3 regions of the Streptomyces sp. NPDC002156 genome follow, and region 2 is predicted to be linked to each of the others. Evidence: riboswitches for the same ligand, from Rfam matches in the RefSeq annotation. Region 2 holds a riboswitch; each other region holds the start of a gene.
What was found. Region 2 has a riboswitch for cobalamin ahead of ACWCRB_RS27690 (ribonucleoside-diphosphate reductase subunit alpha). Riboswitches for the same ligand answer to the same signal wherever they lie in the genome.

Region 1 (10,084 bases), on a different contig from region 2:
GTGCCCGGGGTGGCCGGTACTCCGGCGCCCGACAGCCGCCTGCTGGAGGCGGCCCACGGCACGGGCAGGCTGGCGGTGGACATGGTCGCCGCCGACCGCCGTCCGGGCACCTTCCTGACCAAGGCGTCCTTCCGCAACGCCATCGTCGCCCTGGCCGCCATCGGAGGATCGACCAACGCCGTCGTGCACCTGCTGGCCATCGCGGGACGCCTGGGCATCGACCTGTCGCTCGACGACTTCGACCGGATCGGCTCCCGCGTCCCCGTCCTGGTGGACCTCCAGCCCGCCGGCCGCTTCCTCATGGAGGACTTCCACCGCGCCGGAGGCCTGTCCGCCGTCCTGCGCGAGGTCCGTGACCTGCTCGATCCCGACGCGCTCACGGTCACCGGGGAACCGCTGGTGAACCATCTCGACGATGCGCCGATCTGGGACGCCGAGGTCATCCGTACCCGCGAGAAACCGCTGGTCGCGGAGGGCGGTATCGCGGTCCTGCGCGGCAACCTCGCCCCCGACGGAGCGCTGATCAAGCCCGCGGCGGCCTCCGCGCACCTGCTGCGCCACCGGGGTCCGGCGGTCGTCTTCGACTCGATCGAGGACTTCCACGCCCGTATCGACGACCCGGACCTCGACGTGGACGCCGACTCCGTGCTCGTCCTGCGCGGCTGCGGGCCCAAGGGCTACCCGGGCATGCCCGAGGTGTCCAACATGCCCTTGCCGAAGAAACTGCTCGAACAGGGCGTCCGTGACATGGTCCGGGTCTGTGACGGCCGGATGAGCGGCACCGCCTACGGCACCGTCGTCCTGCACGTGGCCCCGGAGGCGGCGGCAGGCGGCCCGCTCGCCCTCGTCCGCACCGGTGACGTCATCGACCTGGACGTCGAGGCCCGGCGCCTGGACGTCGACGTACCCGCCGAGGAACTCGCCCGCAGGACCCCCAACGCGGCCACCGTCACCGGCTTCGCCAACCCCCGGCGCGGCTGGGAACGCCTGTACGTCGACCACGTACAGCAGGCCGACACGGGCGCCGACCTGGACTTTCTCATCGGGTCCAGCGGCTCGGAGGTGAGCCGGGAGTCGCACTGACGGGAGCCCCGCGAGAGACGGCTTGTGCGGGCGCGGAAAAGTCGTCACACTGGGTACCGAACGAATGGTCGGTTGGGGAGCGGGTAGCGATGACGACGACACACTCCGCCGCCTCGGACACGGGCGGTGCCGCGGAGACTGCCGAGGGGCCGCTCGGTGAGCACTTCGAGGCGACGATCGCGCGGGACCGGCGGATCGAGCCGCGCGACTGGATGCCCGAGGGCTACCGGAAGACGCTGATCCGGCAGATCGCCCAGCACGCGCACTCGGAGATCATCGGCATGCAGCCGGAAGGCGAGTGGATCGCCCGTGCGCCCTCGCTGCGCCGCAAGGCCATCCTCTTCGCGAAGGTCCAGGACGAGGCCGGGCACGGCCTGTACCTGTACTCGGCCGCCGAGACACTCGGCGCCGACCGCGCGGACCTCACCGAGCGGCTCATCGAGGGCCGCCAGAAGTACTCGTCGATCTTCAACTACCCCACGCTGAGCTTCGCCGACGTCGGCGTGATCGGCTGGTTCGTCGACGGCGCGGCGATCTGCAACCAGGTACCCCTGTGCCGCAGTTCGTACGGGCCCTACGCGCGCGCGATGGTGCGCATCTGCAAGGAGGAGTCCTTCCACCAGCGGCAGGGCTACGAGCTGCTGATGACGATGATGCGCGGTACGGAGGCACAGCGGGAGATGGTCCAGGACGCCGTCGACCGCTGGTGGTGGCCCTCCCTGATGATGTTCGGCCCGCCCGACGACGCCTCGCCCAACTCCGCGCAGTCCATGGCCTGGAAGATCAAGCGGCACACCAACGACGAACTGCGCCAGCGCTTCGTCGACATGACCGTCCCGCAGGCCGACAAGCTCGGCGTGACCCTGCCCGACCCGGAACTGCGCTGGAACGAGGAGCGCGGACACCACGACTTCGGCACCCCGGACTGGGACGAGCTGATGCGCGTCATCAAGGGCGGCGGCCCCTGCAACACGGAACGGGTCGCGCGGCGCCGGACCGCACACGAGGACGGCGCCTGGGTCCGTGAGGCGGCCACCGCGCACGCCGCCAAGCAGCGCGCGCGGACCGCGAAGGAGGCAGTGGCATGAGCGAGGGGACGTCTTCGAACTCTTCGAACGAGTGGCCGCTGTACGAGGTGTTCGTGCGCGGCAAGCGCGGCCTGAACCACGTCCACGTGGGCTCGCTGCACGCGGCCGACGACCGGATGGCACTCACCCACGCGCGGGACCTGTACACGCGGCGCAACGAAGGCGTGAGCATCTGGGTGGTGCGCTCCGAGCACATAGCCGCCTCCTCGCGCGACGAGAAGGACCCGTTCTTCGCCCCCAGCGCCGACAAGGTCTACCGCCACCCGACCTTCTACGACATCCCCGACGACGTCCCGCACATCTGAAGGAGAGGGCATGAGTGACGACCACGTCTACATGACCCTCGCGGAGGGGCACGACGACGACACCCGCTGGGCCTATGGCACCGGCTTCGAGGACCCCCTGCACGGGGTCGACACCACCGTGCCCGAGGGCGTCGACCGCGGCGAACTGGCCGCCCTCTGCCTGGTGTTGGCCGACGACGCCCTGGTCTCGGCCCAGCGACTCGGCGAGTGGGTGACCCGAGCCCCCGAACTGGAGGAGGAGGTGGCCCTGGCCAACATCGGCCTCGACCTCCTCGGCCAGGCGCGCCTGCTCTACTCCCGGGCCGGCCAGGTCGACGGCACAGGCCGCGGCGAGGACGCCTACGCCTACTTCCGGGACGCCGACGAGTTCCGCAACGTACGCCTGGCCGAGCTCCCGGGCGGGGACTTCGCGTTCTCGATCGTGCGACTGCTGGTGCTCTCCAGCTGGCGGCTCGCGCACTTCGAGCGGCTGGCGTCGCACCCCGACCCCGTGCTCGCGGCCATCGCCGCGAAGGGCGCGAAGGAGCTGGCCTACCACCGGCAGTACGCCGCCGAGTGGGCGGTGCGCCTGGGGGACGGCACGGACGAGTCGCATCGGCGGATCCGCCGGGCCCAGGAGCAGGTCGCCCCGTACCTGGGTGAGTTGTTCACGGCGTACGACGTACGGGACGAGGTCGTCGTCGTCCTGCGTCAGGTCACCGACGCCGCCGGACTGCCCATGCCGGTGTACCGGCCGCTGCCCGGATCGGGCCGCGGCGGCGAGCACACCGAGCATCTCGCCCCGCTCCTTGCCGAGTTGCAGAGCGTGGCCCGCGCCCACCCGGAGGCGACATGGTGAGCACCCTGCTCGATGCCCGGCGCGCTCGGCGGATCGCCGCCCAGGTGCCGGACCCCGAGTTGCCCATGCTCACCCTGGCCGACCTGGGCGTTCTGCGGGGCGTCGAACTGACCGAGGACGGCACGGTCGTCGCGAGCCTGACGCCGACCTACTCCGGCTGCCCGGCGATGGCCGAGATGCGCGCCGCCGTCGCCGCCCGGCTACGGGCAGCGGGGTACGCGCGCGTGGAGATCCGTACCGTCCTCGATCCGCCCTGGACCAGCGACTGGATCACCCCGGCGGGCCGCCGCAAGCTCACCGAGCACGGCATCGCCCCGCCCGGCGCCGCACCCCACGGCCCGGTCGCCCTCTCGCTGCTGCCCACCCGCCGCACAGTGCCCTGCCCCCGCTGCGGCTCGGCGGACACGGAGGAGACCTCCCGGTTCGCCGCCACGTCCTGCAAGGCCCTGTGGCGCTGCCGCGCCTGCCGCGAGCCGTTCGAGTACGTCAAGGAGATCTGATGGCCGCGACCGTCTCCCCGGTCACCGTCCCGGCGGCAACAGCCCGTCGCCGCCCGGTCTTTCACGCCCTGAAGGTCACCCACGTACGACGGCTGTGCGCGGACGCCGTCACCGTCGGCTTCGAGGTGCCGGACGGCCTGGCCGCCGAGTACGCCTTCGCGCCCGGGCAGTCGCTCACCCTGCGCCGGGAGTTCGAGGGGCACGAGGAGCGGCGGTCGTACTCGATCTGCTCGCCGGCCGGCGAGCAGCCGCGCATCGGCGTACGGGTGGTGCCCGGCGGCCTGTTCTCGTCCTGGCTGGTCGACGAGGTGCGCCCCGGTGACGTGCTCGACGTGATGACCCCGACCGGCGCCTTCACCCCCGACCTGACCGCACCCGGCCGCCATGTCCTGATCGCGGCGGGCTCCGGCATCACCCCGATGATGTCGATCGCCGAGTCGATCCTGGCCGCCGACGACCGCTCACAGGTCACCCTCCTGTACGGCAACCGGCGTACGGACACCGTGATGTTCGCCGACGAACTCGCGGACCTGAAGGACCTGTACCGTACGCGCTTCCAGCTGGGGCACGTACTGTCGCGCGAACCGCGCGAGGCCGAGCTGTTCTCCGGCCGCCTGGACGCCGAACGGCTCACCGCGCTGCTCTCCGGCCTTGTCGACGTGCCCGGCACCGACCACTGGTGGCTGTGCGGACCGCACGGCATGGTCCGCGACGCCCAGCAACTGCTGGCCGAGTTGGGCGTGCCCGCGGGCCGCGTCCACCAGGAGCTCTTCTACGCCGACGATCAGCCGCTCCACGAGGTCCAGCACACGGACGCTGCGGTGGAGGGTCCGGTGAGCCGGGTCACGATCACCCTCGACGGCCGCTCCACGACGACCGCGCTGTCCCGGGAGACGACCGTCCTGGACGGGGCCGCCCGCACCCGCCCCGACCTGCCGTTCGCCTGCAAGGGCGGCGTCTGCGGCACCTGCCGGGCCCTGGTCACCTCGGGCGAGGCGGACATGCGCCGCAACTATGCCCTGGAACCCGCCGAGGTCGCCGCGGGCTACGTCCTGACCTGCCAGTCGTTCCCCGTCTCGGAGACCCTGACCGTCGACTACGACACCTGACCCGGAAGGGCATGGCCGGGTTTGTCGGGGCCGGTTGCGGCAACCCGATCGAAGTGACCCCTACGACTACGCATACGTCTTCGCCTTCGCAAGAGGAACTCTTCCGGTTCCTGGAGGACCGGTTCGTCTGCGCCCAGGCATGCACCGAGTGCGCACGGGCGGCCGCACTGCGCGCGAGCTACGTCGACCCGGACGGATCCGCCGACGACGCCCTCGCACGCCGCAAGGGCATCCTGTGCGCTGAAGTGTGCGACGCGACCTGCCGCCTGCTCTCCGAACAGGCACCCCAGGACGAGGCCGCGCTCCGCGTCCAACTGGATTGGTGCCGCACGGTCTGCCTGGAGACCGCCCAGATCCTCGACGACCACCTCGGAGCCGAGGACGCGTCGAAGGCATGCCGCGAGTGCGCACAGGCGTGCGCGGACTTCATCCGGACGCTGGGGACGCCGGGGGCCGTGCGCGACGGTGGCGCCTGAGAGAGCCCTCGTCCGGCACTCCCGCTACTCCTCGTACTCCCCGTGCGGCGCCCCGAGCCGCCACCCCACCCGTACGTTCCAGCGCCCCGCCCGACCACTCAACTCCGTTGCCGTCAACGGCGGAACGTCGATCCGCCAGAACGCCGACCCGGGCGCCCCCAGCACCCGTACCGTCACCGCCCGTACGACCTCCGGCTCGACGACCGCGACGGAGCGGCCCGCGACCTGGGCCGCCGTGTCGTCCAGCCAGCGTGCGACCCGGTCGCACAGCGCGTGGACCGACTCGCCGCCGTGCGGGGCCGACTGGGGGTCCGTCAGCCACTGGGCCAGCGCCTCGGGTTCCTTCTCCGTCACCTCGGTGAGGGTCGCACCGCGCCAGCGTCCCGCGTCCAGGCCGGCCGGGCCGGGGACGGACACGGAGTCGAGGCCCAGTGCCCGAGCCGTCTCCCGGCAGCGCGCGGTGGGGGAGACCCAGACCCGGGAGACCGGCGGCAGCGTCCCCGCCGCCGCCCGGGCGAGCCGCAGGCCCGACTCGTCCAGGGAACAGTCGTCGTCGAACCGGGCCTCCCGCAGGGCCGCGCTGATCGCCGGTGAGATCAACATCACTCGGCTCGTCATCCAATCGCTCCCGCGCTGCTCATTCCCGCCCCAATGTCGTTGTCATGTACGGAATTTGAGGCAGCGTACGGCGCACCGGAGCGCCGTACGCCGTCCCATGCGCCCTTGGCCGGATCCCCGCTTCGCGGTACGTTCTCGTCGATATTGACGACAGTTCGACGGAAGCCGGTGGGAATCCGGCACGGTCGCGCCACTGTAAGCCCCGTACGCACCCTGCCCGGTGCGGTCCGGGGGCAAGTCAGACCCGTGGCTGTCGTCCTCCGCACCACCGATACGGGACGCGAGTTCCCCCAGGAGGTCCTGTCATGGCACAGTCCGCCGTTCAGCCGACCGCTGCCCCCACCGCCGTACCCGCGAAGCTGCCGATCGGGGCGATCGCCCCCTGGGCGGTCTTCTTCGGCGTACTGATGCTGGTACTGCTCTACTTCGTCGGCGCCGAACAGGGCGCCACCTCCCTGGTGTCCGGCGAGGGCGTGCACGAATGGGTGCACGACGCCCGTCACCTCCTCGGCTTCCCCTGCCACTGACGACGACAGGGAAACGTACGAGCCGATGAACTCCACCACTGTCAGAAACCTCCTGGTCCGCGGCATGCTCGCGGGCCTTGTCGCGGGCGCGCTCGCCTGGGTCGTCGCCTACCTCCTGGCCGAGCCGCTCGTCGACGACGCCATCGCCTTCGAGGAGGCGCATGCCGCGCACGAGCACGGCGGCGAGGAACTCGTCTCCCGCGCCCTGCAGTCCACCGCGGGCCTGGGCACCGGTGTCCTCGTCTACGGCGTCGCGTTCGGCGGGATCGCCGCCCTCGCGTACTGCTTCGCGCTCGGCCGGGTCGGCCGCTTCGGGCCGCGCGCGACCGCGCTGCTCCTCGCGGGGGCCGGGCTGCTCGCCGTGTACGTCGTGCCGTTCCTCAAGTACCCCGCCAACCCGCCCGCCGTCGGCGACGAGAACACCCTCAACCAGCGCACCGCGCTGTTCTTCCTGATGGTCGCGCTGAGCGTGCTGCTGGCCGTCGGCGCGGTGATCCTGGGCAAGCGGCTCGCGCCGAGCCTGGGCAACTGGAACGCGACCCTCGCCGCGGGCGCCTTCTTCGTCCTGGCCGTCGGACTCGCGTACGCGTTCCTCCCGTCGTTCACCAACGAGGTCCCGGAAGGCTTCTCCGCGAGCCTGCTGTGGCAGTACCGCGTGGCGACCCTCGCCATCCAGACGACCATGTGGACCGCGTTCGGCCTGGTCTTCGGCCTGCTGGCGGAACGGCTGCTGGTGCCGAGGGCGACGGCGGCCGTCGGCGCGAGCGGCGCTGAGTCGCAGGCAACTCCTGTGGCGCACTGAGCAGTTCGCGGCTCCAGCCGTGAGGGGGTCCCGGACGTCCGGGACCCCCTCAGGCATGTGTGCACCCACCCGTACGCGCACCGCCATTCCCAATTTCTGGAACACGTTCTACCGTGTGCGCCGACAGGTCCGGCCCAGGGGAGCCAGCAGGAGGCGCCGTGCATCTCGAATACACGCCCGAGCAGCAGCGACTGCGCACCGAACTCCGTGCCTACTTCGCCGAGTTGGTGCCGGACCGCGCCTACTCGCGGTTCGGCGACCCGGCCGCCCAGAAGCGCTTCTACCGCGACACCATCCGCCGCCTCGGCGCCGACCGCTGGCTCGGCGTCGGCTGGCCGCAGGAGTACGGGGGACGCGGGCTGACCCCGATGGAACAGTTCATCTTCTTCGACGAGGCCGCCCAGGCGGGCGTACCGCTGCCGCTCATGGCGCTCAACACCGTCGGACCGACGATCATGCGGTACGGCAGTGACGAGCAGAAGACGTACTTCCTGCCGAAGATCCTGGCCGGTGAGATCGACTTCGCGATCGGCTACAGCGAGCCGGAGGCGGGCACCGACCTGGCCGCCCTGAAGACGCGCGCGGTACGGGACGGCGACGAGTACGTCGTCAACGGCCAGAAGATCTGGACGACGAACGGCGACACGGCGGACTGGGTGTGGCTCGCCGTCCGTACGGACCCGGACGCCCCGCCGCACAAGGGCATCACCATGCTCCTGATGCCGACCACCGACCCCGGCTACTCCTGCACCCTCATCCGCACCCTCGCCTCGCACGACACCACCGCCAGCTACTACGAGAACGTCCGCGTCCCCGTCGCCCACCGCGTCGGCGAGGAGAACCAGGGCTGGCGGCTGATCACCAACCAGCTCAACCACGAACGCGTCACCCTCGCCGCACACGGCACCATGGCCATCCGCTCGCTGCACGACGTACAGCGCTGGGCGATGGAGACGAAACTCGCCGACGGCCGCCGAGTCATCGACCTGCCCTGGGTGCGCCGCCGCCTCGCCCAGACCCACACCAGGCTCGACGCGATGAAACTCCTCAACTGGCAGATGGTGAACGCCGTCCAGGAAGGCACCCTCACCCCGCAGGACGCCTCCGCGGTCAAGGTGTACGGCTCCGAGGCCCGCCGCGAGGCCTACGCCTGGCTCCTGGAGATCGTCGCCGCCCCGGGCGCGCTGAAGGAGGGCTCGGCCGGCGAGATCCTCCACGGCGAACTGGAACGCGGCTACCGCTCGGCGGTGATCTTCACCTTCGGGGGCGGCAACAACGAGATCCAGCGGGAGATCATCTCGTGGATCGGGCTGGGGATGCCCAGGGTGCGCCGCTGACGGCGGCGAGAAGAACCTGGTGGCGGTGCACTACAAGAGGACGTACGACGCGACCGACCGCGGCGCCGCGCTCATGGACATCTTCCGGTTCGATAAGGGCCGGATCGTCGAGCACTGGGACGTCATCCAGGACATCCCGGAGACGTCGATCAACGACAACACCATGTACTGAGCAGCCGTTGCCGGAGGCCGGTCACAGGCCGTACATGGTGCGGAAGAACTGGTCGATCTCGCGGCGGGTGGGTGCGGGGCGGGGCCAGGGCGCGGGCGACGGCGACGCGCTGGCGCTGCCCGCCCGACAGCTCGCTCCGGCGCTGCGCGGCATGGTCCGCGAGCCCCACGAGCGACAGCAGCAGTTCGACGCGCTCCCGCCGCTCGCGCGGGTCCGCCCTTCGCAAGCGCAGCGGCACGCCCACGTTCTCGGCGGCCGTGAGGATGGGAATGAGCCGGAACGACTGGAAGACGAAGCCGATGCGCTCCCGGCGCAGCGCGAGGAGGGCGTCCTCATCCTGGTCCCGCAGCTGCAGCCCGTCGACGGTGACGTGTCCGCTGTCCGGCTCGTCCAGACCACCGACGATGTTGAGCAGGGTGGTCTTGCCCGAGCCCGAGCGTCCCTTGAGAGCGACGAGTCCCCCCGGGGGACCTCGAAGGAAACGCCACGCAGAGCATGGACGGCGCTGGCACCTCGACCGTACGACTTGTGCACATCCGCCACCTGCAGCATGGCTGCGGTCACCGCCTGCCCATCGCGCCCCCGTATGCTCCGCCGATTCCGCAGCGCGCCGGTCTCTCACCCGTCACCACAACCGGCCAAGCCTCCTGAACAGCTCACGGACACGTTCTCAGGCGCTGTCGATCGTGTTGAGGAAGTCATGGAAGGCCCGGTGTGTGCGTGGGGCGTCGCCGGTCGCGTCCAGGTCCATGAGGAGGCCGCGGATGACGGCGAGCACGACGGTGGCCAGCTCGGGGCGTCCGAGGCTGCGCATGCCAGCCTCGAGGGGCGCGAGCCAGTCGGTGGTCGCGGTCCGCCGGAAGCCTGGCCACAAGGGCTCGCCCGCGGTGTCGTGCAGTCGGCTGAACATACGGAGGTAGGGCTGGCCTTCCGGCCCGGAGATCGCGGACCAGGCGCGGGCGAGGGTCGTCGGGTAGGGCTCGTCGGGTCGCAGGCGTATCAGGTCGGTGAAGGCCTGGAGCTGGCGCTGCCGGGCCTGTCCGAGGATCTCGCGGAGCAGTCCGTCACGGGTTCCGAAGTGGTAGATCAGCATCCGGCTGGAGGTACCCGCGGCCGTGGCCAGCGGCTCCAGCCGGTCGGGGAGCCCGTGTTCGAGCGAGTAGTCGGTGCACGCGGCGAGCAGCCGCTCCCTGATCTGTGGCTGCCGCTGCCTGCCCATCGAGCCACTT
Region 2 (10,084 bases):
TGTCATGGGCGTCGGCGGCGGCGAGGACACCAACTGGTTCGTCAAGGATCTGCCGCTGCTGATCGCGTTCGGTGTGCTGGCCGCGTACACGTACTCGTCGGGGCTGCGGGCTCCCGCGCTGATCGCGTTCGTGAAGGACGCGCTGATCTACCTCGTCATCGCGGTCGCGATCATCTACATCCCGATCAAGCTGGGCGGCTTCGACGAGATCTTCAAGGCCGCGGGCGACGCCTTTTCCCAGACCAACCCGGCGACCGGCAACCCACGCGGCGCGCTCGCTCCGGGCGAGGCCTCGCAGTGGACGTACGCCACGCTGGCGCTCGGCTCGGCGCTCGCGCTGTTCATGTACCCGCACAGCGTGACGGCGGTGCTGTCCAGTCGCAGCCGTGACGTGATCCGGCGCAACTCCACGATCCTGCCGCTGTATTCGCTGATGCTGGGTCTGCTCGGACTGCTGGGCTTCATGGCGATCGCGGCCGGAATCAAGGTCACCAACGGGCAGTTGGCGATCCCGCAGCTGTTCGAGAACATGTTCCCGGCCTGGTTCGCGGGTGTCGCCTTCGCGGCGATCGGCATCGGGGCGCTCGTCCCGGCGGCCATCATGTCCATCGCGGCGGCGAACCTGTTCACGCGGAACATCTACAAGGACTTCCTGAAGCCCGACGCGACTCCGGAGCAGGAGACCAAGGTCTCCAAGCTGGTCTCGCTGTTGGTGAAGGTGGGCGCGCTGGTCTTCGTCCTGACCATGGACAAGACGGTCGCGATCAACTTCCAGCTCCTGGGAGGTATTTGGATCCTGCAGACCTTCCCGGCGCTGGTCGGCGGTCTGTTCACCCGCTGGTTCCACCGATGGGCGCTGCTGGCCGGGTGGGCGGTCGGCATGCTGTACGGGACGCTGGCGGCGTACGGGGTCGCGTCTCCGACGCAGAAGCACTTCGGGGGGAGCGCGAAGGAGATTCCGGGGATCGGGGAGATCGGGTACATCGGGCTGACGGCGTTCGTGCTGAATGTGGTCGTGACGGTGGTGCTGACGTTTGTGTTGAAGGCGCTGAAGGCTCCGGAGGGCTTGGACGAGACGACGGCGTCGGACTACACGGCCGACGCGGGGGATCCGGGGGTGGTGGTGGAGTTGCCGCCGGCCACTGCGGGGGCCGCCGCGCACTGATGGCTCCGCCGGGTGCGCGGTTCTTTGTCTGCGGCCCGGTGGGGGCTTGTCGCGCAGTTCCCCGCGCCCCTTTCGGGGCGCTGCAGCGCACGCGACTTCACCGGAACCGCCCATGCGATGGGGCGCGACAGTGGGCCGCCGGATTTAATCGGCGGTCCGTTGTCGTACCCCTCCGGCACACTCCACTCATGGACATTTTGATCAGGCGGGCCCTTCCCGAGGAGTACGAGGTGCTCGGGGAGATCACCGCGGAGGCCTATCTCCGGGACGGGCTGCTCGACTTCGGGGAGAGTGACGGGTATCTCGTCGAGCTGCGGAACGTCGGGAAGCGTGCCGCCGCTGCCGAGGTGCTGGTGGCGGTCGCCGACGGGCGGCTGCTCGGCGGGGTGACCTTCGTGCCGGCCGGCGGGCCCATGTCCGACATCGCGCGCGAGGGCGAGGCCGAGATACGGATGCTGGCGGTCGCGGAGGAAGCACGCGGCCGGGGTGCCGGTGAGGCGCTCGTGCGGGCCTGTGTCGAGCGGGCCCGGGGCGTCGAGGGGTGTGTGCGCGTCGTCCTGTCGACCCAGAGCGCCATGCGCACCGCGCACCGGATCTACGGGCGCCTGGGCTTCGTACGCGCCCCGGAGCGCGACTGGAACCCGATTCCCGACCTCGACATGAGCCTGCTCGCCTACGAGCTGACGCTCTGACAGCACCGGTCGCTCCACCCACCGAAGCCGACACGACACAACATGTGGGGGTGCCTTCAGGGCCCGGCACAAGATGTATGCTCATGCTCGCTGTCGCCGCAGGGGAATCCGGTGCGAATCCGGAACTGTCCCGCAACGGTGTACACGTGCGCATTCGTGCCCTGATAGCCCTGGCACGGCTGCGCGCGTGTCCAGTCCGAGGACCTGCCGACGGTGTGCCCGGCCGACCGGTCCGGGCGCCTGACGTCCGGGCCTCGTGGAGTGGGCCGGTGGACGCGCGCGTACCCGTAAGGCGTCCGTGTGCCCCGCTGCCCTCCGCCAGGCCCCGTGCCGAGCGAGGGAGAGCCCCCACGTGACCATCGCGCCAGCCGAACCGGCTTCAGCGACCCCAGTGGCCCGAGTCGAGACGGACGGTCCCGGAGCCGCGCTGCTGCGGACCCTGACCGAGCTGACCGCCGACCTCCCCGACGCCGACCCCGGCCGGGTCGCCGCCGCCGCGTTGCGCGGCCGGTCCTCGCGGGCCGACGAGTCGGAGCTGCGCGAGCTGGCCACCGAGGCGGCGGCCGGCCTCATCTCCGAGGACCCCGCCTACTCCCGCCTCGCCGCCCGGCTGCTGACGGTCAGCATCGCCGCCGAGGCCGCCTCGCAGGGCGTCACGACCTTCTCGGAGTCGGTCGCGGTCGGGCACCGGGAAGGCCTGATCGCCGACCGCACCGCCGAGTTCGTACGGCTGCACACGGACCGTCTGAACACCCTGATCGACGTCGAAGGCGACGACCGCTTCGGGTACTTCGGGCTGCGGACCCTCCACAGCCGCTACCTCCTGCGCCACCCGATCACGCGCCGGGTCATCGAGACGCCCCAGCACTTCATGCTGCGCGTCGCGAGCGGGCTGGCCGATGACACTGTGCTTGATTCAGAAACGGGCGTCCGCGCATTCGACGAAGTCGCCTCGCTCTACCGGCTCATGAGCCGCCTCGACTACCTCCCCTCCTCCCCCACCCTCTTCAACTCCGGTACCCGGCACCCCCAGATGTCGTCCTGCTACCTCCTCGACTCCCCGATCGACGAGCTGGACTCCATCTACGACCGCTACCACCAGGTCGCCCGCCTCTCCAAGCACGCCGGTGGCATCGGGCTGTCGTACAGCCGGATCCGCTCGCGCGGGTCCCTCATCCGCGGCACCAACGGGCACTCCAACGGCATCGTGCCGTTCCTGAAGACGCTGGACGCCTCCGTCGCCGCCGTGAACCAGGGCGGCCGGCGCAAGGGTGCCGCCGCCGTCTACCTGGAGACCTGGCACTCCGACATCGAGGAGTTCCTGGAGCTGCGCGACAACACGGGTGAGGACGCCCGCCGTACGCACAACCTGAACCTCGCGCACTGGATCCCCGACGAGTTCATGCGCCGGGTGAACACGGACGCGCTCTGGTCGCTGTTCTCCCCCGCCGACGTGCCCGAACTGGTCGACCTGTGGGGCGACGAGTTCGACGTCGCCTACCGCAAGGCCGAGGACGCCGGGCTCGCCCGCAAGACCATCCCGGCGCGGGATTTGTACGGCCGCATGATGCGTACGCTCGCGCAGACCGGCCAGGGCTGGATGACCTTCAAGGACGCGGCCAACCGCACCGCCAACCAGACGGCCGAGCCGGGCAACGTCGTCCACTCCTCGAACCTGTGCACCGAGATCCTGGAGGTCACGGACGACGGGGAGACGGCGGTCTGCAACCTGGGGTCCGTGAACTTGGGCGCGTTCGTCGACCAGAAGACCGGCGACCTCGACTGGGAGCGGCTGGACGAGACCGTCCGCACCGCCGTCACCTTCCTCGACCGGGTCGTCGACATCAACTTCTACCCGACCGAGCAGGCCGGCCGGTCGAACGCGCGGTGGCGTCCCGTCGGGCTCGGCGCGATGGGTCTCCAGGACGTCTTCTTCAAGCTGCGCGTCCCCTTCGACTCGCCCGAGGCCAAGGCCCTCTCCACGCGGATCGCCGAGCGGATCATGCTCGCCGCGTACGAGGCCTCCGCCGCCCTCGCCGAGCGCAACGGCCCTCTGCCGGCCTGGGAGAAGACCCGTACGGCCCGTGGTGTGCTCCACCCCGACCACTACGACGTGGAGCTGAACTGGCCCGAGCGCTGGTCGGCGCTGCGGGAACGTATCGCCGCGACCGGGATGCGCAACTCGCTGCTCCTGGCGATCGCGCCCACCGCCACCATCGCGTCGATCGCCGGTGTGTACGAGTGCATCGAGCCGCAGGTCTCCAACCTGTTCAAGCGCGAGACGCTGTCCGGCGAGTTCCTCCAGGTCAACTCCTACCTGGTGCAGGAGTTGAAGGACCTCGGCGTGTGGGACGCCCGCACCCGTGAGGCGCTGCGCGAGTCGAACGGCTCGGTGCAGGAGTTCGCCTGGATCCCGGCCGACGTACGCGCCCTGTACCGCACGGCGTGGGAGATCCCGCAGCGCGGGCTCATCGACATGGCCGCCGCCCGGACCCCGTTCCTGGACCAGGCCCAGTCCCTGAACCTGTTCCTGGAGACGCCGACCATCGGCAAGCTCTCCTCGATGTACGCGTACGCCTGGAAGTCGGGTCTGAAGACGACGTACTACCTGCGCTCGCGCCCCGCGACCCGCATCGCCCGCGCCGCACAGGCGCAGGCCCCGATCCCCGTGCAGGCCACGGCTGACGAAGACGCCGTCGCCTGCTCCCTTGAGAACCCCGAGTCCTGCGAGGCCTGCCAGTAATGTCCAGCGAAGCCAAGAACCTTCTCGACCCGGGCTTCGAGCTCACCCTGCGCCCCATGCGCTACCCGGACTTCTACGAGCGCTACCGGGACGCCATCAAGAACACCTGGACCGTCGAGGAGGTCGACCTCCACTCGGACGTCGCCGACCTGGCGAAGCTGTCCGAGGGCGAGCAGCACATGATCGGCCGGCTGGTCGCGTTCTTCGCGACGGGCGACTCGATCGTGGCGAACAACCTCGTGCTGACGCTGTACAAGCACATCAACTCGCCGGAAGCGCGGCTGTATCTGTCGCGCCAGCTGTTCGAGGAGGCCGTGCACGTCCAGTTCTATCTGACGCTGCTCGACACCTATCTCCCCGACCCGGAGGACCGGGCCGCCGCCTTCGACGCGGTGGAGAACATCCCGTCCATCCGCGAGAAGGCCGAGTTCTGCTTCAAGTGGATCAACGAGGTCGAGAAGCTGGAGAGCCTGCAGACCCAGGCCGACCGCCGCCGCTTCCTCCTCAACCTGATCTGCTTCGCCGCGTGCATCGAGGGCCTGTTCTTCTACGGGGCCTTCGCGTACGTCTACTGGTTCCGCAGCCGGGGTCTGCTGCACGGTCTGGCCACCGGCACCAACTGGGTGTTCCGCGACGAGACCATGCACATGAGCTTCGCGTTCGAGGTGGTCGACACCGTCCGCAAGGAGGAGCCGGAGCTGTTCGACGACCAGCTCCAGCAGCAGGTCACCGACATGATCCGCGAGGCGGTCGAGGCGGAGTTGCAGTTCGGCCGCGACCTGTGCGGTGAGGGCCTGCCGGGCATGAACACCGAGTCCATGCGCCAGTACCTGGAGTGTGTCGCCGACCAGCGCCTGGCCCGGCTGGGCTTCGCCCCGGTGTACGGCTCCGAGAACCCCTTCTCCTTCATGGAGCTGCAAGGGGTCCAGGAGCTGACCAACTTCTTCGAGCGCCGCCCGTCGGCGTACCAGGTGGCGGTGGAGGGCTCGGTGTCGTTCGACGACGAGTTCTGACACCGACAGCCGGTCGAGGTCACGCCGCCCGGGCCACGTCCTGGGCGGTGATGGCCCGGCGGGCCGAAGTGTCCTGAGCCTGGCGGTCCTGCTGGGCCTTCCGGAGCTGACGGTCGATGCGCCGGTCGTGCGCGAGGCCGATCAGGGACGGGAAGGCGAGGGCCACGAAGACCGCGACGACGACGAGTATTCCGACGATGTTGTCCGTTGCTGTGTTCATGGACATCAGTCTCGCGCCGAATACTCCTGACCGTCAGTGGCAGGACTGCCGCACACCCTCGATTTCCTGCCAATGCCGAGGCACACTGGCAGCATGCTGGAAAACGTGGCCGTCGTGCTGCTCGACGGAGTGCATCCCTTCGAACTCGGTGTCGTCTGCGAGGTCTTCGGCCTCGACCGCAGCGACGAGGGCCTGCCCGTGTACGACTTCGCGGTCGCCTCGGCCGAGGGCCCGACGCTGAGCACCCACGCGGGCTTCTCGGTGCAGCTGGACCACGGCCTTGAGCGGCTGGAGAGCGCCGACCTGATCGCCGTACCGGCCGGGCAGACCTATGCCGACCGGGAGTACCCGCCGGAGCTGCTCGACGCGCTGCGGCGGGCCGTGGAGCGCGGGGCCCGGGTGCTCAGCGTCTGCTCCGGGGTCTTCGTGCTCGCCGCCGCGGGCCTGCTGGACGGCCGACGGTGCGCGGTGCACTGGCGGCACGCGGACGAGCTGGCCCGGCGCTATCCGCGCATCGAGGTCGAGCCGGACGTGCTGTACGTCGACGCGGGACCGGTGATCACCTCCGCCGGTACGGCCGCCGGGATCGACGCCTGTCTGCACATCGTGCGTGAGGAGCACGGGCCCGAGGTCGCCAACTCCATCGCCCGCCGGATGGTCGTACCGCCGCACCGGGACGGCGGGCAGGCCCAGTACATCGAGCGGCCCCTGCCCCGGTCGCGGTGCGACACCGTGGGGTCGGTGCTGGTCTGGATGGAGCGCCATCTCGACGAGGAGGTGACCGTCGAGCAGCTCGCCGAGCGCGCCCACATGTCGCCGCGCACCTTCGCCCGCCGCTTCCAGCAGGAGACCGGCACCACGCCCTACCGCTGGATCCTGCGGCAACGCGTGCTGCTGGCCCAGCAGTTGCTGGAGGCGACGGACGAGACGATGGACGCGATCGCCTGGCGCACCGGTTTCGGCAACGCGGCGGCGCTGCGCCACCAGTTCGTACGGTCGCTGGGGACCACCCCGCAGGCGTACCGGCGTACGTTCAAGGGCCCGGAAGCCGCCTGAACGTACGCCTGTTGCCTTGCCCGGGCGCCTTCAGCGGGGTATCGCCCGCAGCAGCAGCCGGTCCGGGTGCAGGGTGATGCCCACGCGGACCGCGTCGCGTGAACCGGGCACCCGTTCGAAGCGCCACTTCCTCGCCAGCTCAGCCGTGAGAATGGTGAGCATGGCCATCGAGAAGTGGTCGCTCGGACACTTGCGGTTGCCCACGCCGAACGGGGTCATCGCGTACTTGGGCAGACTCCTGGTGCGTTCCGGAAGCCAGCGGTCGGGGTCGAACTCGGTGTTCCGCTCGTACGAACGCGGATCGCGCTGGATCGCGTACGGGCTGTACACGAGATCGGCACCGGCCGGAATCCGATAGCCGCCCAGCTCGGTCTCGGCCACCGCCCGCCGGGTCAATATCCATACGGGCGGCTGCAAACGCATCGTCTCGACGAGGACATTGTTCGTGTGCGTCAGCTTGCGGACGTCCGCGAATGCGACCGCGCGGTCGCCCCCGACCGATTCGGCCTCCTCGGCCACCTTGTCGGCGTGGTCCGGCTGTTCGGCGAGGACCTGGAGCAACGACATGATCGTGGAGGCGACGGTTTCGGCGCCCGGGGTGACAATGGCGACGACCTGATCGTGGATCTCCTGTTCGCCTATGGGGTCGCCATTCTCGTCCTTGGCCGACAGCAACGCCGTCAGCAAATCGTCCGGATTTTGACCGGATGCCCGGCGCTCGGCCACGATCTCGTCGACGACGAGATGCATATCGGCCAGGGCTCGGTTGAATTTGCGGTTGCCCGGCAGCGGGAGCCGGTAGAGCGGTCCCGCGGGGATCACCATGCGCCGGTACATCCCCAGGAACACCGTGGCGAGCGCGGCGCACAGCCGGTCGGCCCGCTCGTCCATGTAGTCGCCGCGCAGCAGACAGCGGGCCGCGATGCGCACGGCGACCCGGAAGGACTCCGCGGTGCAGTCGACGGTCTCGCCCGGCCGCAGGCGCTGGGCGAACGCGTGTGCCTCCTCCTCCAGGATCGGCCCGTACTCGGGCAGGACGTCCAGCCGGAACGCGGGCTGGATGGTGCGCCGTTGGCGCCGGTGGGTGGGCCCGTTGGCGGTGGCCACGCCCTCCTTGCCGAGCAGCCCCTCCAGGGACTCCCACAGCGGGCCGCCGATGATGTAGGCCGGGTTGAGCGCGAGTTCCCCGACCAGTTCCGGCGAGGTGGCCGCGTACACCGTCTTGGGGCCGAGCTTCAGCCGTACGACGTCGCCGTGGTCGCGGAGCCGGGCGAACCAGCCGAGCGGGTCGCGGACCAGCTGCCAGCCATGGCCGAGGAGCGGGACACCGCCGCCGGCGAGGGGCGGTTCGCTCATGGGAGGAGACGCGGGCCGCACGGATTCGACGGTCATTTCTCACCTGCCGCTTCGTTGTTGACGTACGGGGGTGTGGAGCGGTCGTCCCAGTTGTCGACCATGTAGCGGCCGGACTCGTGGTGGAACCAGTAGACGGAACTGAACCAGTTCCGCATGTTGTCGAGACAGGCGTTCACGGCGCTGCTCATTTCCTTTCCCCGGGTGCTGCCGTCGTCGAGCGATTCGGCGAACCGACGTGCTTCCTGCTCCGCCGCGAGAAAATCCAGAATGGACTCCTCGACCCGCCCCCTGACTTCCGCGATGGCCTCTTCGAGAGTCATCCCCTCATGCCGGATGAGACTGATTCCGAGATTGTGGACCTCGTCTCCCGCGATTTCCTTCGGGAGCGAGCAGAGGTCGTTGTACCAGGCGGCGAATTCCTGGCTCAGCAGCGCCGCCCGATGGAATGCGGGCTGCTTCCGCACCACCGTGGGGAGTTCACAGCCCGCGCTCGGTTCCAGGAGATCGGTCCAGATCCAGTGCGCGAAGGTGAGCCGCCGCAGTTCGAGATATTCCTCGACTTTCGGCACGGTTCCGTTTGTACGGTTACGGAACTCACGGTCGTACGCGTCGATCACCGCGTGAAAATGCCGCGCGAAGCGTGCGTTCCACTTCCTGCCCAGGAACGAGAACAGCCGCAGCACACTGTCCGCGAACCCCGCGACCAGCGGATCCCGGTGGTACAGATACAGCCCGGGTGCGTCCAGCGCGGCATGGAGACGGCTCCTGAGTTTCCGCCAGGCGGCGGGGCGGCCGTGCACGATGTCACGGTCGTGGCGGTCGTCCCAGACGAAGAACCAGGCACTGAAGTCCGCTATCGCCTGGAGTACGTCGTCCCGGGCGCCGAGGTAGTACCCGGCCATGAGGTCGGTATAGCAAAGGCCGTCGGCATATTCTGCGACCTTGTCCGCCGGCATGAGGCGTTTTTCCAGCAGCCAGCCCCTGGTGTTCTCCTGAAGTCGGGGCCAATACGGATGCAGTTGCCGGGGAAACGCCGCCTCGATCACCGGTAAGGCCAGTGATGGTGGGATCGCTACCGCTGTTGTCGCCGGTGAGGTGCTGTGTGGGAAAGCAGGCACGAACAAACCCCTCTCAGCCGCCAGTTGGCGCAACACCCCTCCCGCTGTGCCGGGCGTGCGCCGTTGCGTATCCCCGCACTTCCCATTCAGCACCACAACTGACCGTTCTGGGAACGGATTTGCTTCCTTCACTACCCCAAGCTGCCGAGATTCGCCGCTGGTCTGACTGATTCTGGATCACTACAAGCACACTTGAGTCCGACTTTCGATCGAACGTGCGACGGACGTACGACCGAAACACGAACGGCCCCTGGTCAGGGGCCGTTCGTGTGCGGATGAGTGCGCGTGTGCCTCAGGAGCTGTCAGTCGTTCGCGACCACGGGGTACCGGGGCTCGTTCTCGGCCATCTGGCGCAGGGCGTCCTTGCGCTCGCGCTTGGAGAGCCGGTCGATGTACAGGTACCCGTAGAGGTGATCGGTCTCGTGCTGCAAACAGCGTGCGAAGTAGCCGGTGCCGCGCACCTTGATCGGGTTGCCCTTCTCGTCCTGCCCGGTCACCTCGGCGTAGTCGGGCCGGGCGAGCGGCGCGTACGCGGTCGGCACGGAGAGGCAGCCCTCGTTGCTGTCGTCCAGCCGACGCCGGTCGGCGGGCAGCTCGACGAGCTTGGGGTTGCAGATGACCCCGGTGTGCCGCTGACCCTCGTCGTCGGGGCAGTCGTAGATGAAGACCTTCAGATCGACACCGATCTGGTTGGCGGCCAGACCCACGCCCTCGGCGGTGC
Region 3 (10,084 bases), on a different contig from region 2:
GAGCGTGAACGGCATCCGCATGCCGGGGGCGCCGGCACCACCGAGGAAGAGCGCGTACGCCGACCAGGCGAAGGACGCCACGACGCCCAGCGAGACCAGGGTGTCCATGGTCGCGGCGGAGTGCCGCAGTCCCCGTACCGCCCGCTCGTGGAAGGGCCAGGCGCCCCACACGGCGACGGGCGCGGCCAGTACGAAGCACAGCCACTGCCAGTTGCTGAACTGGAGCGCGGGCACCATCGACAGGACCAGCACGGGCACCGCGAGCAGGGCCGTCACGGCCAGCCGGTCCCGTTCGCGCGTCGTCTCCTCTGGCTCACCGTCGTCCGTGGCCTGCCGTTTCCTGGGCGGTTCGGGGAGGGCGGCCGTGTAGCCGGCCTTCTCCACGGTCGCGACGAGTTCGTCGGGGCTGACGTCCGCAGGGTGGCTCACCCGGGCCCGCCCGGTGGCGAGATTCACGGTGGCCGTGACGCCGTCCAGCCTGCCGAGCTTCTTCTCGACGCGGGTGACGCAGGCCGCGCAGGTCATGCCGCCGACGGTCAGATCGGTGGTCACCAGGACGGTCGTGGGTTCGGCACCCATCAGTTGCCTCCTCCGCTCATGTCCATGTCGCCCATGTCGTCCAGGTCGTCGATCTCGCCGGTACCGCCGCCGCCCGTGCCTGTGCCGGTGTCATGCATGCCGGGCGCGACGGGTCCGGAGGCGGTCCCGGCGGCGTAGGACACCGTGAAGATCAGGGCCAGCAGCAGGAGGAAGCCGCAGAGTGCGGGCGGGGGCGCCGCTCTCCGCAGGACCGCACCCGCACTGGATAAGGAGGATTGCCGGGACTCGTCCATCAACCGCGTCTCCAAGTCACGTCGTACGACGTCGCTCGGATCGCGCCGTACCGGTTGAGTAGTCGGACCGGATGTGGGCCGGGTTCCGGGGCAGCCGTATGGTGCACGTCACATATGCCGGACGTGATCCACCGCGCCCGGGTGCTGCCCCTTAGGCTGGTCCGTGCAGCTGGTTCGCCCCGTCCGCCAGGCGGGATGCGTCGTAAGAGGGAACCCGGTGGGAATCCGGGACTGCCCCGCAGCGGTGAGCGAGAACGACCGCCGTCATACGCACTGGATCCGGTGAACAGGGTCTGGGAAGCGACGGCCAGTAGGTGTCCTCCGGTCGGAGGGCGTGCTCGCGAGTCCGAAGACCTGCCCGTTGCCCGCGTACGAAGCACTCGTGCGCGGACATCCCGGTGACCTCGTGGGCGGGTCGGCGTACATATCCGGTGGGACGGCCGTCGTGCGTCCGCCCGGTGTGTCGTTCCCTTCGCGCCCTCGTCCCGTCCCGGGATCCCAGGGAGATATCTCGCGAAGGAGATTTCCGTGACAGCGAAGTCCGCAGCCGCGGCAGCACGGTCCACCGTGTACGGCTACCCCCGTCAGGGCCCGAACCGGGAACTGAAGAAGGCCATCGAGGGCTACTGGAAGGGCCGTTCCGGCGCCGACGCCCTCCGCACCACCGCGACCGAGCTGCGCGCCACCAACTGGCGCCGGCTCGCCGACGCCGGCATCGACGAGGTCCCGACCGGCGACTTCTCGTACTACGACCACGTCCTCGACACGACCGTGATGGTCGGCGCGATCCCGGAACGCCACCGCGCGGCCGTCGAGGCCGACGCGCTGGACGGCTACTTCGCGATGGCGCGGGGCACGCAGGACGTGGCGCCGCTGGAGATGACCAAGTGGTTCGACACCAACTACCACTATCTCGTCCCGGAGTTGGGCCCGGGCACGGTCTTCACGACCGACTCGGCCAAGCAGGTCACCGAGCTGGGCGAGGCCCTGGCGCTGGGCCTCGCCGCCCGCCCCGTCCTCGTGGGTCCCGTCACCTATCTGCTGCTGGCCAAGCCCGCGCCCGGTGTCGCCGCCGGCTTCGACCCGCTGACGCTCCTGGACCGGCTGCTGCCGGTGTACGCCGAGGTCCTCGCCGATCTGCGGGCGGCGGGCGCCGAGTGGGTGCAACTCGATGAGCCGGCTCTGGTCCAGGACCGCACTCCGGCCGAGCTGAACGCCGCCGCCCGCGCCTACCGTGACCTCTGTGGGCTCACCGACCGGCCGAAGCTGCTGGTCGCGTCCTACTTCGACCGGCTCGGCGACGCCCTGCCCGTCCTGGCCAAGGCGCCCGTCGACGGACTCGCGCTGGACTTCACCGACGCCGCGGCCGCCAACCTCGACACCCTCGCGGCCGTGGGCGGGCTACCCGGCAAGCGTCTGATCGCCGGGGTCGTCAACGGCCGCAACATCTGGGTCAACGACCTGGAGAAGTCGCTGTCGACGCTGGGCACCCTGCTCGGCCTGGCCGACCGGGTCGACGTGTCGGCGTCCTGCTCCCTCCTCCACGTGCCGCTCGACACGGCCCTGGAGCAGGACATCGATCCGCAGATCCTGCGCTGGCTGGCCTTCGCGCGGCAGAAGACCGCCGAGATCGTCGCCCTCGCCAAGGGCCTCTCCCAGGGCACCGACGCGATCACCGGCGAACTGGCCGCCAACCGCGCTGACTTGGCCGCCCGGGCCACCTCGCCGATCACCCGCGACCCCGCCGTACGGGCCCGTACGGCCGCCGTCACGGACGCCCACGCCCGCCGCTCACAGCCCTACGGCGAGCGTGCCAGGACCCAACGCGCGCACCTGCGCCTGCCGTTGCTGCCGACCACCACCATCGGCTCCTTCCCGCAGACCGGCGAACTGCGCACCGCCCGCGCCGACTTGAGGACGGGCCGGATCGACCAGGCGGCGTACGAGGATCGCATCAGGACGGAGATCGGCGAGGTGATCGCCTTCCAGGAGAAGACCGGCATCGACGTCCTCGTCCACGGCGAACCCGAACGCAACGACATGGTCCAGTACTTCGCCGAGCAACTGACGGGGTACCTCGCGACGCGGCACGGCTGGGTGCAGTCCTACGGCACCCGCTATGTCCGCCCGCCGATCCTGGCCGGCGACATCTCCCGCCCCGAACCGATGACGGTGCGCTGGACGACGTACGCCCAGTCCCTCACCTCACGCCCGGTCAAGGGCATGCTCACCGGGCCGGTCACCATGCTGGCCTGGTCCTTCGTCCGCGACGACCAGCCTCTCGGCGACACCGCCCGCCAGGTCGCCCTCGCCCTGCGTGACGAGGTCAACGACCTTGAGGCAGCCGGGACTTCGGTCATCCAGGTGGATGAGCCCGCCCTGCGCGAGACGCTGCCGCTGCGGGCCGCCGACCATTCCGCCTACCTGGTCTGGGCCACGGAGGCGTTCCGGCTGAGCACCGGCGGTGTCCGGCCGGGCACCCAGATCCACACGCACATGTGCTACGCCGAGTTCGGCGACATCGTCCAGGCGATCGACGACCTGGACGCCGACGTCATCAGCTTGGAAGCCGCCCGCTCCCACATGCAGGTCGCCCGCGAACTCGCCGCCCACGGCTACCCGCGCGAGGCCGGACCCGGCGTCTACGACATCCACTCCCCGCGCGTCCCGAGCACCGAGGAGGCCGCCGACCTGCTCCGCACCGGCCTCAAGGCGATCCCAGCCGAGCGCCTCTGGGTCAACCCCGACTGCGGCCTGAAGACCCGCGGCTGGCCCGAGACCCGCGCGTCGCTGGAACACCTGGTCGCGGCAGCCCGCACGGTCCGTGAGGAACTCTCCGCGCCCTGACGGCAGGCGCCCTAGGCCGGGGAAGGGCTGCGGGCGGGGGAGCATCTCTGTTCCTCCTCCCCTGTGGTCCTCCCCCGGCACCGGCATCGCGGAAGACGGGCCCATCGAGTTCATGCCGCCGCGCAGTGCGGCGGCCGAGGCCAGGCTCTGGACGGCGATCCGGCGCCTGGAGGCCCTGTCGCCCACGTTCGTCGTGATCCGCTTCCGACCGCGTGGCTGCCAGCGGCCCGTCGTAGCGTCCCGGCAGTCACAGCCCGTCCTGCGGAGCGGAAGGTGGTGCCGGGCGCCGGCTCGGCTCGGGTCCGGCGGCACCGGCCGTGGGGGTCTGCCAGGCCTGGAGCAGACGACACAGGCGACGAGCCGGTGTCTCGCTGGGGACGAAGAGTACTGCCGCCACCAACGCGAGTCCGCCTACGGCGAGTGCTCCGGCCGCCCATGCGGTCAGCCCTCCCTGCACCATGGCCGTCACGAACGCGGCCACTGTCCCGAGGACGGCACCCAGTCGCGCCGCCCCGCTCGTCATCGCGGTTCCTGACGTAAGGGGCGGCGCAGCATCATCGACAGTCGGGGCGTGCCCAGCAGGACGCGGAGCGTGAAGCGGGTGCGGGCGTGGCGGGTGGCGTGGGTGGCCAGGTCTGCGCTCCATTCCTCCTGCCAGCGTGCGCGTTGCCCTGCGGGCAGCAGCAGAGCGCATGCGGTCAGGAGCCGTCCCGTGACGGCATAGGACGACGGTGCCGGTCGCAGGACCGCCGAGGCGAGGTCCCGCAGTTCACGGCCGACCGTCTCCAGGCCCGCCGCGGAGGCCACGGGCACGAACACCTCAAGGGTTTCACGGGCCTTGAGAAGCTGCCTGGCCCTGGCCAGGAATGTGATGGTGCGCATGTTGTGAAGCCGGTCGGCGAGTCGGACGGCCAGCACGGCCATCGCCGGTGACGGGTCGGCGGCATCGGACGCGGGCATCGTGGCCTTGCCGTCCTGCCAGTACCAGGAGACCTCGGCGGCTCCGACCGCCGCGATCAAGTCGGCGACTTCTGGGCCGAATTGGTCGGCGATCCGTTGCGGAGGACAGGCCGTGTCGTCCAGCACGTCGTGAAGGAGCGCCGCGCACACCACGTGCGGGGGCAGCCGGAGATCGGCGACGATGGCGGCGACGGCGAGACAGTGGGTGACGTAGGCGTCTCCGCTGCGGCGCCGCTGGCCCTCGTGCCAGAAGGCAGCCTCGGCATAGGCGCGTTCCACCGGGGCGGTGTCGGACTCGGGGTGGTGTGCGCGGACAGCGGCGAGCAGGCCGTCGAGGGACGACGGTGCCGTGCCCGCCCGTACGACGCGGCGCGACCCTGACCGGCGGCGGGCCTTCATGACGGGCCTCCCTCGGTCGCCGGGCGGACGGCCGCCCAGCCGGGCAGGGGTTTCTTCCGGGACCGGTAGACGCGGGCCAGGGCGTCGCGGGCCTGCTCGGCGCCGTCCCGGGTGATCCGGTAGAAGCGGCGGCGTGGGCGCCCGGCCGTCTCATGGACAGCCGGGTCCTCCCAGACGCTGTCCACCCAGCCCACCTGCTCCAGCCGGGCGAGGATCGGATAGATCGTGCCCGACGGCAGTCCCGCCACCTCGCACAGCTCCAGGCCGTACCGCTGCTTGGCGGGATCCTCCAGCAAAGCCCGCAGGACCAGTTGGGTCTGCAGGGTCATACGCGGCGTACCCATACTCGTACTCTACATAGCCCATATACGGGCTGACTAGAGGTGGGGGCAGGCGTCCACTCGCTCCCGACAGTAATCGTTTACGTCATAAGCGGTCGCACGCCTCTTGATGTGTGTCACTGGTCTCACCTAGCTTGGCAGCAAACGATTACTACGATCGATTCCTCAATCGACCTGGACCTGACGACGACCGCACCCGGAGCCGCAGCATGTCCGACAGACGTCACCAGCCGTCGTACGCCCAACGCCCCTCCCGCCGTACCGTCCTCGGCGCCATGACCGTCGGCGCCGCCGCGCTCGGCCTGCCCGCCGTGGCGCCGGGACGCGCCATGGCCGACGAGGCGCCGGCCGACGACGGTCTGCCCGTCCTGCGCACCTGGCGCAGCCTCAACGGTTTCGTCCACCCCGGCATCGGCGTCTCGGCCGGCAACCTCCGTCTCGCCCGCGCCCAGGTGCTCGCCGGCAGCGAACCCTGGGCGAGCTACTACGCGGCGATGCGGCAGACGTCGTACGCCTCCACGACGCTCAGGTCCAAGAACCTGGGCAGCGTCCTGGACCTGCCGGGCACCGACACCTTCGCCTCCCAAGGCACGGAGTCGAAGCTCATCGAGGACTCCTGGGGCGTGCTCACCCAGGCGATCCTGTACTTCGTCACCGGCGACCCGGTCTACCGCGCCAACGGCATGCGGATCATCCGGATCTGGAGTCACATGGCCCCGGACAAGTACGCCTACTACGCCGACGCCCAGATCCATTCGGGCGTTCCGCTCTATCGGCTGCTGGCCGGGGCGGAGATCTTCCGCGCGACCGACTTCGACGCCGCGTCCACCCCGTACGCCGATTACGACATCGTCTGGCACGACTCCGACACCGCGAATCTGACGGCCAATCTCGTCGTCCCGATGACGGAGACGTTCCTGCACAAGAACACCTACTACTACAACCAGCATCTCTACCCGCTGGTCGGCGCCCTGGCCGGCTACATCTTCACCGACAACCTCGACCGCTATCGCGAGGGCGTCGAGTGGTACACCGTCAACTCCACGACCACGAGGCCCGAGCAGAACGGCGCGATCGCCTCGCTCTATCCGAGGATCGACAGGAAGGACCCGCTCAACACCTTCGGCCGTTCCTTCGTCCAGCTCCAGGAGATGGGCCGCGACCAGGCACACGCCGAGGACGACGTCTATGCGGCCACCGGCCTCGCCCGCATTCTCACGGTCCAGGGCACGCGGGTCGACCCGGTCAAGGGCACCGTCTCCACGGCCCGTGACGCCGTCAGTCCGTACCGCTTCCTCGACAACCGTCTGCTGACTGGCAACGACCCCTTCTACCGCTACATGCTGGGCCACGCGATCCCCTGGATCGACACCACCGGCGGCCCCGGCAAGGTCTCCGAGGCGTATCGCGGACGGCTGTTCAACCCGCTCGACGAGCTGTACTACGTGTACACCTACGAGCAGCCGGCCGACCTTCGGAAGGAGGCGCCGGGCCTGCTGGAGACGCACCGCAACGCCGAGGGTCCGACCTACTACTACGGCAGCTCGCTCGCGAACTTCTGGGGCGGCATCCAGCCCAATCCCGAGTACTGGCTGTCCCTGCCCCGGGCCGTCGCCGGTCAGACCCCGCCCGAGCCCAGCGGCCCGAACGTGCCGTTCGCGACCAAGAGCATCCTGCTGGACGGCCGTTCGAAGGTGCGGGCCGAGGACGGGCACGAGTTCGTCCGGGTCCGACCCTCGAAGAAGGGGAGCGTCGTCGCCATCCGGCAGTTGATGTACGGCGACACCTCGAAGTACTACCCGGTCGGCGTGCGCTTCCGTACCACCGCCTCCGCGACCCTGGAGATCAGCCGCGACCGCGGCAGCGCGCCCTACTGCACACTCACCGTGCCCGACACGCACGGCCAGTGGCGCTACCTCACCTACAACCTCCAGGCATCCGTCGTCCCCACGACCGTCGTCGGGAACTACATCGCCTACTACCGGATCAAGGGCCGGCCGCACGGGACCGTCGACCTCGACCACGTCAACCTCCTGGCGGTCAGCCAGCTTTCACCGCCGCTGTTCCCGCAGGGCCTCGCCACGACGATCATCGGGCTCAAGGGCGCTCCCCTCACCCGCTCCCTAGCTGCCACCGACCCGAACTCCTCGGACACGGTCACGTACGAGGCCGAGGGACTTCCGACGGGCGCGCGGCTCGACGCGGCGACCGGCACGCTGACCTGGACCCCTGGTGCCTCGCAGACCGGCCCGCACACCTTCCACGTCGTCGCCTCGGACGGCACGGTCGACACCGTCCTCGACGTGACCCTCCCGGTGGCCGCCGACCGGACGTCCGCCTACCAACTCGCCCTCGCCGCCTACGACACCACGGCCACCTACACCACCGCCTCCCTCGCCGTCTTCCAGCCCGTCGCCGACTCCGTCAGGGCGTCGATCGACACGGCCGACGACGAGACGTTCCTCGCGAACCTGGCCACCCTCCAGGCCGCGGTGACGAAGCTTCAGCTCCTCTCCCCCCGCCTTGCCGATGACGGCAGCCTGGCCTATCCCTCCCTGGTCTCCTCCCCCACCCTGACCGCCGCCGCCATCGCCAACATGACCGACGGCGATTTCAACACCACCAGCGGCGATCTGCGGGCCCCGTTCGTCCTCGACTTCGGCGTCGACCACCGCTTCTCCGCGACCGCGTTCGGCCTCCAGGCGCGCTACAACTTCGCCAACCGCTCGCAGGGCGCCAACGTCTACGGCTCCAACGACAAGGTCACCTGGACGAAGCTGACGGTCAGGGAGACGACCGACACCACGGACGACGACTTCGCCCTGGAGACCATCGACGTCTTCGGCCAACTGCGCGGCGAGCAGTACCGGTTCCTCAAGGTCCAGGTGGATTCCCCGGGCGTCCCCACCGATCCCGCCTACCCGGGCATCTCCTCCTTCGCCGAACTCCGCGTCCACGGCAACCGGCACGAGGCCGTCAACAGGATCTCCTCGGCGGTCCTCTCGTCGGACAACGCGCTCCCGGGCCGTGCCGTGGGCGGCGACACCGTCACCCTCACGCTCACCACGAAGGAGGCCGTCACCGATGTCGCGGTGACCATCGAGGGACACCCGGCCGAGGTCACACGGGACGGAGACACCACGTTCCGCGCGCGGGCCGTCCTGCCCGACGCCATCGACTCCGGCCGCCCTCTCCGCTTCAGCGTCGACTACACGACCGCGACCGGCGCCAAGGGCTCGACCCTCTACGCCACCACGGACGACTCGTACCTCTATCTCTCCAACGAACAGAACATCGTGAACGACGTCATCGCCAAGGCGGACCTGGTGAGCCTCACCGGGACGTCCGAGTCGTCCAAAGCGGCCGCCACCGCGCTGCTCTTCGACGCGAAACTCACCACGTACACCGACACCCGCGCGGTGAACGGCCAGTACTACATCGTCTGGGACTTCCGCGAGGGCGGCTCACTCGCCCTCGACCGCGCCGATCTGATCGTGCGCCAGGACTCGTACGGCACCACCCGCGCCGCCGGGCTCCAACTCCTCGGCTCCCACGACCTCGTCACCTGGACGACCATCACCACCAAGGCCCAGGCGACCCTCCAGTGGCAGAACCTCGCCCGCACCGACACCACCAACACCACCGTGCCCTACCGGTACATCCGCCTCTCCAACACGAACATCATCAACGTCGCCGAGCTGCGATTCTTCGGCACGTATACGGCACCCGACTCCAACTGACCCAACCTGCACGCGTGTTCTCCGGCCGTCCGCGTCGTTGGACGGATCATGCAGACCAGTCGTGAGCCGGTGACCTCAGGGGTGGTTGACTCGCAGGCGATCGATCTGCGGGCCGTGCAGAGCCAGGTCGACGCGGTGCTCGATGGCTTCCTCGCGGGCAAGGCCTGTGCGGCGGCCGGCCGGGGGCATCCACCGGAAGTGGTGCAGACCGTACGGGACTTCCTGGCGGCCGGTGGGAAGCGGATCCGGGCGCAGCTGTGCGTGGTGGGCTGGCATGCCGCGGGTGGGCAGGGTGACGCCACGTCGGCGCTGCGGGTGGCGGCGGCGCTGGAGTTGTTCGTCGCCTTCGCGCTCATCCACGACGACATCATGGACGACTCGGCCAGGCGCCGGGGCCGTCCCGCTGTCCACCGTGCGCTGCGGGCCCGGTTGGGTGCCGACGAGCGGGCCGAGCGGCTGGGCGCGGGCGGTGCGCTGCTGGTCGGCAATCTCGCGCTGATGTGGGCTCAGGAGCTGCTGCACACCGCCCAGTTGGAGCCCGGGCGGCAGCGGTTGGTGCACGGGCTGTTCGACGCGATGCTGGAAGAGGTGATGTACGGCCAGTATCTGGACGTGATGGGTACGGGCTGTGGTGCCGACGACGTCGAGGCCGCCTTGCGGATCATCCGCTACAAGACCGCGGGCGCGACCGTCGAACGGCCGCTGCAGTTGGGGGCCGCTGTCGCCGGGGCCGGTGCGGCCGAGATGGAGGTGCTCACCCGGCTGGGCCTGCCGTTGGGCGAGGCGTTCCAGCTCAGGGACGACCTTCTGGACGTCTTCGGCGGTCCGGACGGTGTGTGTGCGCCGGGCTCCGGTGATCTGCGCGAAGGCAAGCGGACGGTTCTGCTGGCGCTGGGACTGCGGCGCGCCGGCCGGGTCGAGCGGGAGCGGCTGGTCCGTCTCGTGGGCCGGGCCGACCTGGCGG

Region 1: linked by a shared signal. The riboswitch ahead of ACWCRB_RS19700 (CbtB domain-containing protein) and the one ahead of ACWCRB_RS27690 (ribonucleoside-diphosphate reductase subunit alpha) in region 2 are both predicted to bind cobalamin.
Region 3: linked by a shared signal. The riboswitch ahead of metE (5-methyltetrahydropteroyltriglutamate--homocysteine S-methyltransferase) and the one ahead of ACWCRB_RS27690 (ribonucleoside-diphosphate reductase subunit alpha) in region 2 are both predicted to bind cobalamin.

The regions. Positions count from the first base shown of each region.
Region 1 is NZ_JBSFDA010000044.1:11,276-21,359, reverse strand. Features, by position in the region: gene ACWCRB_RS19740 (IlvD/Edd family dehydratase) at 1-1,083, shown strand, start outside; gene paaA (1,2-phenylacetyl-CoA epoxidase subunit PaaA) at 1,173-2,171, shown strand; gene paaB (1,2-phenylacetyl-CoA epoxidase subunit PaaB) at 2,168-2,476, shown strand; gene paaC (1,2-phenylacetyl-CoA epoxidase subunit PaaC) at 2,487-3,314, shown strand; gene paaD (1,2-phenylacetyl-CoA epoxidase subunit PaaD) at 3,308-3,814, shown strand; gene paaE (1,2-phenylacetyl-CoA epoxidase subunit PaaE) at 3,814-4,923, shown strand; gene ACWCRB_RS19710 (ferredoxin) at 4,977-5,399, shown strand; gene ACWCRB_RS19705 (histidine phosphatase family protein) at 5,424-6,017, opposite strand; cobalamin riboswitch at 6,153-6,285, shown strand; gene ACWCRB_RS19700 (CbtB domain-containing protein) at 6,323-6,544, shown strand; gene ACWCRB_RS19695 (CbtA family protein) at 6,570-7,346, shown strand; gene ACWCRB_RS19690 (acyl-CoA dehydrogenase family protein) at 7,505-8,683, shown strand; gene ACWCRB_RS19685 (nuclear transport factor 2 family protein) at 8,709-8,855, shown strand; partial or broken gene ACWCRB_RS19680 (ABC transporter ATP-binding protein) at 8,938-9,407, opposite strand; gene ACWCRB_RS19675 (TetR/AcrR family transcriptional regulator) at 9,526-10,074, opposite strand.
Region 2 is NZ_JBSFDA010000076.1:16,093-26,176, reverse strand. Features, by position in the region: gene mctP (monocarboxylate uptake permease MctP) at 1-1,165, shown strand, start outside; gene ACWCRB_RS27695 (GNAT family N-acetyltransferase) at 1,354-1,857, shown strand; cobalamin riboswitch at 1,935-2,083, shown strand; gene ACWCRB_RS27690 (ribonucleoside-diphosphate reductase subunit alpha) at 2,210-4,600, shown strand; gene ACWCRB_RS27685 (ribonucleotide-diphosphate reductase subunit beta) at 4,600-5,613, shown strand; gene ACWCRB_RS27680 (hypothetical protein) at 5,633-5,833, opposite strand; gene ACWCRB_RS27675 (GlxA family transcriptional regulator) at 5,927-6,889, shown strand; gene ACWCRB_RS27670 (bifunctional albaflavenone monooxygenase/terpene synthase) at 6,920-8,281, opposite strand; gene cyc1 (epi-isozizaene synthase) at 8,278-9,363, opposite strand; gene def (peptide deformylase) at 9,666-10,084, opposite strand, start outside.
Region 3 is NZ_JBSFDA010000004.1:20,110-30,193, reverse strand. Features, by position in the region: gene ACWCRB_RS03220 (heavy metal translocating P-type ATPase) at 1-579, opposite strand, end outside; gene ACWCRB_RS03215 (hypothetical protein) at 579-833, opposite strand; cobalamin riboswitch at 987-1,209, shown strand; gene metE (5-methyltetrahydropteroyltriglutamate--homocysteine S-methyltransferase) at 1,362-3,680, shown strand; gene ACWCRB_RS03205 (hypothetical protein) at 3,928-4,203, opposite strand; gene ACWCRB_RS03200 (HD domain-containing protein) at 4,200-5,039, opposite strand; gene ACWCRB_RS03195 (PadR family transcriptional regulator) at 5,036-5,383, opposite strand; gene ACWCRB_RS03190 (Ig domain-containing protein) at 5,590-9,120, shown strand; gene ACWCRB_RS03185 (polyprenyl synthetase family protein) at 9,169-10,084, shown strand, end outside.